DNA from 2 places in the Gottfriedia sp. NPDC057948 genome. Region 2 is predicted to be linked to the other one. Evidence: a T-box and tRNA genes for the amino acid it is inferred to sense, from the RefSeq annotation. Region 2 holds a T-box; the other holds one or more tRNA genes.
The links. A T-box is a leader RNA that pairs with one kind of tRNA and senses whether it is charged. The one in region 2 lies ahead of ileS (isoleucine--tRNA ligase), so its partner is inferred to be a tRNA-Ile.

Region 1 (3,250 bases), on a different contig from region 2:
TTTGATGATGACATTATCTAGTTTTGAAGGTACAAAAATTATTATAAAAAAACTTCAAAAAAGTTATTGACTTTTAAATGAAATTTGATATAATAATTAGTGTCCTAAAGAAAATGAATCAAGTGATGATAGCGAAGAGGTCACACCCGTTCCCATACCGAACACGGCAGTTAAGCTCTTCAGCGTCGATGGTAGTTGGGGGTTTCCCCCTGTGAGAGTAGAACGTCGCTTGGTTTGATGGAGGATTAGCTCAGCTGGGAGAGCACCTGCCTTACAAGCAGGGGGTCGGCGGTTCGAGCCCGTCATCCTCCACCATATGCCGACTTAGCTCAATTGGTAGAGCAACTGACTTGTAATCAGTAGGTTGGGGGTTCAAGTCCTCTAGTCGGCACTCTTTTGAGCCATTAGCTCAGTAGGTAGAGCATCTGACTTTTAATCAGAGGGTCGAAGGTTCGAATCCTTCATGGCTCACCATTTTCTCAAAAGAGAATATTGCGGGTGTGGCGGAATTGGCAGACGCGCTAGACTTAGGATCTAGTACTTCGGTGTGGGGGTTCGAGTCCCTTCACCCGCACCATTTAAATTTATAAGTTAAAGCAGTATACGCGGAAGTAGTTCAGTGGTAGAATACAACCTTGCCAAGGTTGGGGTCGCGGGTTCGAGCCCCGTCTTCCGCTCCACATATGCTGCCGGGGTGGTGGAATGGCAGACACACAGGACTTAAAATCCTGCGGGGGTTGACCCCGTGCCGGTTCGAGTCCGGCCCTCGGTACCATTTATAATATGCGCCCGTAGCTCAATTGGATAGAGCGTTTGACTACGGATCAAAAGGTTATGGGTTCGAGTCCTTTCGGGCGCGCCATATTATTTCACCTGTTATTCTGAACGGGAAGTGGCTCAGCTTGGTAGAGCACCTGGTTTGGGACCAGGGGGTCGCAGGTTCAAATCCTGTCTTCCCGACCATTTAAAACATGGGGCCTTAGCTCAGCTGGGAGAGCGCCTGCCTTGCACGCAGGAGGTCAGCGGTTCGATCCCGCTAGGCTCCACTTAAAGAAACTTAAATTAACTTATTATGGCGGTGTAGCTCAGCTGGCTAGAGCGTACGGTTCATACCCGTGAGGTCGTGGGTTCGACTCCCTCCGCCGCTACTTATTTAAGGACCTTTAGCTCAGCTGGTTAGAGCAGACGGCTCATAACCGTCCGGTCGTAGGTTCGAGTCCTACAAGGTCCACCACTTATAATGGAGTAATACCCAAGTCTGGCTGAAGGGATCGGTCTTGAAAACCGACAGGGGTGTAACAGCCCGCGGGGGTTCGAATCCCTCTTACTCCTCCATTTTTATTAAATTTCATATAACTTTCATGGAACTATATTAAATAGTATCCTCATTATCGCGGGGTGGAGCAGTCTGGTAGCTCGTCGGGCTCATAACCCGAAGGTCGCAGGTTCAAATCCTGTCCCCGCAACCAAAATGGTCCCGTGGTGTAGCGGTTAACATGCCTGCCTGTCACGCAGGAGATCGCCGGTTCGATCCCGGTCGGGACCGCCATTTAAGATGGCTCGGTAGCTCAGTCGGTAGAGCAGAGGACTGAAAATCCTCGTGTCGGCGGTTCGATTCCGTCCCGAGCCACCATCTTAAATTAAAAATGATTATTATAGTAGAGCAAATTATATAAGTAATAAAACTAATTGATTTAGTTAAGTTAATAATATGCCGACTTAGCTCAATTGGTAGAGCAACTGACTTGTAATCAGTAGGTTGGGGGTTCAAGTCCTCTAGTCGGCACTCTTTATGGCGGTCGTGGCGAAGTGGTTAACGCATCGGATTGTGGTTCCGACACTCGTGGGTTCGATTCCCATCGGTCGCCCCATATTATGCGGGTGTAGTTTAATGGTAAAATAGAAGCCTTCCAAGCTTCGGTCGTGGGTTCGATTCCCATCACCCGCTTTTTTATAAAATTTAATGGGCCTATAGCTCAGCTGGTTAGAGCGCACGCCTGATAAGCGTGAGGTCGATGGTTCGAGTCCATTTAGGCCCACCATTAAATTTAAAATTAATTTTTCCGCAGTAGCTCAGTGGTAGAGCACTCGGCTGTTAACCGAGTGGTCGTAGGTTCGAATCCTACCTGCGGAGCCATATGATAGAGAAGTACCCAAGTGGCTCAAGGGGCGCCCCTGCTAAGGGTGTAGATCGGGTAACCGGTGCGAGGGTTCGAATCCCTTCTTCTCTGCCATATTTTTTTTTGGCCCGTTGGTCAAGCGGTTAAGACACCGCCCTTTCACGGCGGTAACACGGGTTCGAGTCCCGTACGGGTCATAACTAAAGCTCAGTTATTTGTGATAACACAGGTAACTGAGTTTTTTATTTGTCTTTTTTATGATTTTAGTGAAAGGGCTTTAATTGAATACGTCTTTTCTTCATTATATTAGAGTATTCTTTGTACGTTTTAGGATTTACAGAGAGTTAACTCTCATAGATTCAATATGGCTTCTGTCTATTTACAAATAAAGTAATGGAAACAGCACATCTCAGTCTTAGTTCTCCACAATCTCGCCCTTCTCCTTTTCCATTAATCTTCATTCGGATCAATATTCTTCATTATCAAAACTTAAAGTCTTTTTCACTCATTTTAAATTCCAACATCATTTTATCCTCACCCTTTAGTTAAAATGTGGTTTAAATCCATTTTTTTAAAGTGTTCTTCAAATAATAAATATTACAAGACCAAAGAAATTAGAAAGCAAGAAATTGAAAGCAAGCGCATGATCTTAGTGTTAAAATGTGAATAGCTAAAGATGAGGTGATTAAATGAACGGATTAAATAATCAGGTCATGTGGGATGCAGTTGAATCATGCGATGAAAACTACGATGGAGTGTTTATTTATGCAGTTAAGTCCACTGGAATCTGTTGTAAACCTTCTTGTAAGTCAAGAACCCCATTAAAAGAAAATGTGTCATATTATCCGTCATTTTCTTTGGCAATTAAAGATGGGTACCGTCCATGTAAAAGATGTCGTCCTGATTTACTTCACTCAAATGAGGAGGATATTATTTTATCTGCCAAACATTTTATTGAAAAAGAATATCGAAATAGTTTAACACTGGATCGGTTAGCAATTGAAGTTGGAGTAAGTAAATTTCATTTGCAAAGATTATTTAAAAAATCCACAGGTTTATCTCCGTTAGAATACGCAACTAGGTTAAGAATGATTGAAGCTTTGAGATTATTACGAGATACTGAGAAAACC
Region 2 (3,250 bases):
CCAACGATGAATGTAAGTGGCATGAAAACAATCGAGACCGATGTTAACATTTTCATCGTTTTATTCATTTTGTGTGAGTTTGTTGAAATATAACTTTCTCTGATGTCATTTGCCATTTCCCTGTTATCTGCAATGTCATCTAATAGTTTTAATAAATGATCGTAGACGATTCGCAATTTCTTTGTCGTTTCTTTGTCAATTTCAACGTGGGTTGAATTTAATATACGATAAATTAAATCTTTTGTTGGTTTAACTGTTTTTCTTACTTTTGATAATTTGCTTAATTGTGTTTTAATTCCATCGATCATGCTTAAATCGGAATTTGTTCCTAATTCATCAATCTCTTCGATGTCATCTTCAATTTTTTGGACGATTGGAAAGAATTTATCAACAATTTCATCAGAAATGTGATACAGGATTCGTTCTGGTTTTATTCCTTTTGTACTCTTTAATCCTTTTAGTTTATTCCACACAATTTGTATCGCATTTGACTCCTCCCAGCAAAATGAAACGATGTACTTGTGGGACAAAAAGAGATCGATTTCAGCTTGTTCCATGTTCTCCTGCAATGATTGTAGAATGATAAAACGATAGCCATCGTAATAATCCATTTTCGGTCTTTCTTTATAACTTACACAATGCTTAATTGCTATTTCATCGAATTGGAATTGAGTTTGCAATAAGTCAATTTCTTCTTTTTCAGGTTTTCCAAAATCGACCCAAACCCAATCAATTTGTTCGGAATTTAATTCTTCAATTGATACATCAAACGCATGGGTTCCGTCCTTGTATACAGCCATCGTTTTGATCATTTCGGCACCCCTTTTTCTCTTTAATTTTCTCCAAAATCAGTTTAACACAATATTCTCCATTAGTTTTTAAAAAAATTATGAGAAAGTATTAACGATTAACAAAAGATTGTTTAGTTTAAAATTGTAAAATTAGATTAGAATTGAATAAGGTAGAGAAATAATGGCTGCTTTTCTTTCCTTAGTGGCGGAAAATAGTGAAAAGTGATAAAAAGATATTTTACGATCAAAAGGATCATTAACTTTGACATTTAGAAGTTTCTTTTGCAATTGGAGTTCGGAATTTAAATTAAGTAAAAAATAAATTTAAGAAAACTTTGACTTTTTAGTAGTCGATGGATATAATAAATAACAATTAAAGCACACAAATGAATTCAATGACGAGAAAAGTAATTTTCGTTACTGTTCTACAGAGAGCCGGGGAAGCTGAAATCCGGTGAATAGTACTTAAATGAAGATCCTCTCCGAGAAGTCAAACTGAAAACATAAGTAGGTTTGAACGGGTGTCTACCGTTAAAAGGAATGCGTATGATTGTACGTGACTGAGTGCTATTGAAGAGCGGAATGTTTTCAATAGAATTAGGGTGGTATCGCGGTTAAACCCGTCCCTTATTATAGGGGCGGGTTTTTGTGTGCTTAAAAAAAAGAAGAGAGGCGATATCAAATGAAAAAAGAAAACATAAAAGAATCTGTTCAAAATCGTGAAAAAAGGATTAGTGAACTTTGGTCTAAAGAAAATACTTTTATTAAATCAGTTGAACAAAGAGAACATAATCAATCTTTTGTTTTTTATGAAGGTCCCCCAACTGCAAATGGACTACCACACGTTGGTCACGCATTAGGTCGTACGATAAAAGATGTGGTAGCTAGATATAAAACTATGGCTGGTTTCCAAGTTGTTCGTAAAGCTGGATGGGATACGCATGGTTTACCAGTTGAACTCGGTGTTGAAAAGATGTTAGGCATTTCAGGTAAGGCAGAAATTGAACGTTATGGTGTAAAAGCTTTTCTTGATAAATGTAAAGAAAGTGTTTTTACTTACGAGAAACAATGGCGAGACTTTACTGAGCAGTTAGGTTATTGGGTGGATATGGATGATCCTTATGTAACACTGGACAATTCTTATATCGAAAGTGTATGGAATATCCTCGGGACAATTCATGAAAAAGGTTTACTAGTAAAAGGTCATCGTGTTTCACCTTATTGCCCTAGCTGTCAAACATCACTAAGCTCACATGAGGTAGCGCAAGGATATAAGGACGTTAAGGATTTATCTGCAACCGTTAAGTTTAAATTGCAAGATGAAGAAAATGTCTATTTGCTTGGATGGACGACAACTCCGTGGACACTTCCAGCTAATGTAGCCTTAGCTGTAAATCCAACAATGGAATATGTTCGTGCTAAAAAAGGTGAGGAAGTATATATTCTTGCTAAGGCATTAGTAGATAAAGTGCTAAAAGCTGATTACGTCATTTTATCTGAATTTCTTGGGACAGATCTAATCGGTATTAGTTATTTACCACCATTTAATTTTGTAAAGGTTGAAGTTGGTCATAAAGTTGTGAAAGCAGATTTTGTAACTGAAAGTAGTGGTACTGGAATTGTTCATATCGCACCTGCATACGGTGAAGATGACTACAAGGTTGTACAAGAAAATGGGTTATCTTTTGTAAATGTAGTGAATGAAAAGGGCCAATATACTGATGAAGTACCTAATTTTCAAGGTCGTTTTGTTAAAGAGTGTGATGTAGATATAGTGAGGTATTTAGCCGAAAACGAATTATTATTTAGTAAAGAAAAATATGAGCACAGCTATCCGCATTGTTGGCGTTGTGATTCACCTTTACTCTATTATGCGAATGAAAGTTGGTTTATTAAAACGACCGCTTTAAAGGATGAGTTTATTAAAAATAATGAAGAAGTTACATGGCATCCAGATCATATAAAATACGGTCGATTCGGTAATTTTTTAGAACAAATGGTAGATTGGAATATTAGCCGAAAAAGATATTGGGGCACCCCATTAAATGTTTGGGAATGTGTTTCATGTAATCATCAATTAGCACCAAAAAGTATAAATGAATTATGTAACCATTCGGTTGAAGAAATTGACAATTCAATTGAACTGCACAAACCTTTTGTAGATGAAGTGACTCTTAACTGTCCAAATTGTAAAGGGAATATGAAAAGAACACCTGAAGTAATTGATGTCTGGTTCGATAGCGGTTCGATGCCATTTGCCCAATATCATTATCCTTTTGAAAATAAGGAGAAATTTGCAAAACAATTCCCAGCAGATGTTGTCATTGAAGGGATTGATCAAACGAGAGGCTGGTTCTATAGTTTACTTGCAGTATCTACTTTATTTACCGGGAAGGTACCGTATAAACGAGTATTATCTCTAGGCCATGTTTTAGATGAAAATGGACAAAAAATGTCTA

Region 1: it encodes a tRNA-Ile, which carries the amino acid that the T-box ahead of ileS (isoleucine--tRNA ligase) is inferred to sense. The anticodon was not compared.

The regions. Positions count from the first base shown of each region.
Region 1 covers NZ_JBHVPN010000005.1:221,102-224,351, reverse strand. Annotated here, with positions in the region: rRNA gene rrf (5S ribosomal RNA) at 119-234, shown strand; tRNA gene ACFVRR_RS11545 (tRNA-Val) at 240-315, shown strand; tRNA gene ACFVRR_RS11540 (tRNA-Thr) at 319-391, shown strand; tRNA gene ACFVRR_RS11535 (tRNA-Lys) at 399-474, shown strand; tRNA gene ACFVRR_RS11530 (tRNA-Leu) at 495-577, shown strand; tRNA gene ACFVRR_RS11525 (tRNA-Gly) at 606-680, shown strand; tRNA gene ACFVRR_RS11520 (tRNA-Leu) at 689-775, shown strand; tRNA gene ACFVRR_RS11515 (tRNA-Arg) at 786-862, shown strand; tRNA gene ACFVRR_RS11510 (tRNA-Pro) at 887-963, shown strand; tRNA gene ACFVRR_RS11505 (tRNA-Ala) at 974-1,046, shown strand; tRNA gene ACFVRR_RS11500 (tRNA-Met) at 1,075-1,148, shown strand; tRNA gene ACFVRR_RS11495 (tRNA-Ile) at 1,158-1,234, shown strand; tRNA gene ACFVRR_RS11490 (tRNA-Ser) at 1,243-1,335, shown strand; tRNA gene ACFVRR_RS11485 (tRNA-Met) at 1,393-1,469, shown strand; tRNA gene ACFVRR_RS11480 (tRNA-Asp) at 1,474-1,549, shown strand; tRNA gene ACFVRR_RS11475 (tRNA-Phe) at 1,558-1,633, shown strand; tRNA gene ACFVRR_RS11470 (tRNA-Thr) at 1,714-1,786, shown strand; tRNA gene ACFVRR_RS11465 (tRNA-His) at 1,796-1,871, shown strand; tRNA gene ACFVRR_RS11460 (tRNA-Gly) at 1,878-1,948, shown strand; tRNA gene ACFVRR_RS11455 (tRNA-Ile) at 1,966-2,042, shown strand; tRNA gene ACFVRR_RS11450 (tRNA-Asn) at 2,063-2,137, shown strand; tRNA gene ACFVRR_RS11445 (tRNA-Ser) at 2,144-2,234, shown strand; tRNA gene ACFVRR_RS11440 (tRNA-Glu) at 2,246-2,317, shown strand; gene ACFVRR_RS11435 (bifunctional transcriptional activator/DNA repair enzyme AdaA) at 2,810-3,250, shown strand, end outside.
Region 2 covers NZ_JBHVPN010000021.1:60,317-63,566, reverse strand. Annotated here, with positions in the region: gene corA (magnesium/cobalt transporter CorA) at 1-812, opposite strand, end outside; T-box leader at 1,178-1,422, shown strand; gene ileS (isoleucine--tRNA ligase) at 1,489-3,250, shown strand, end outside.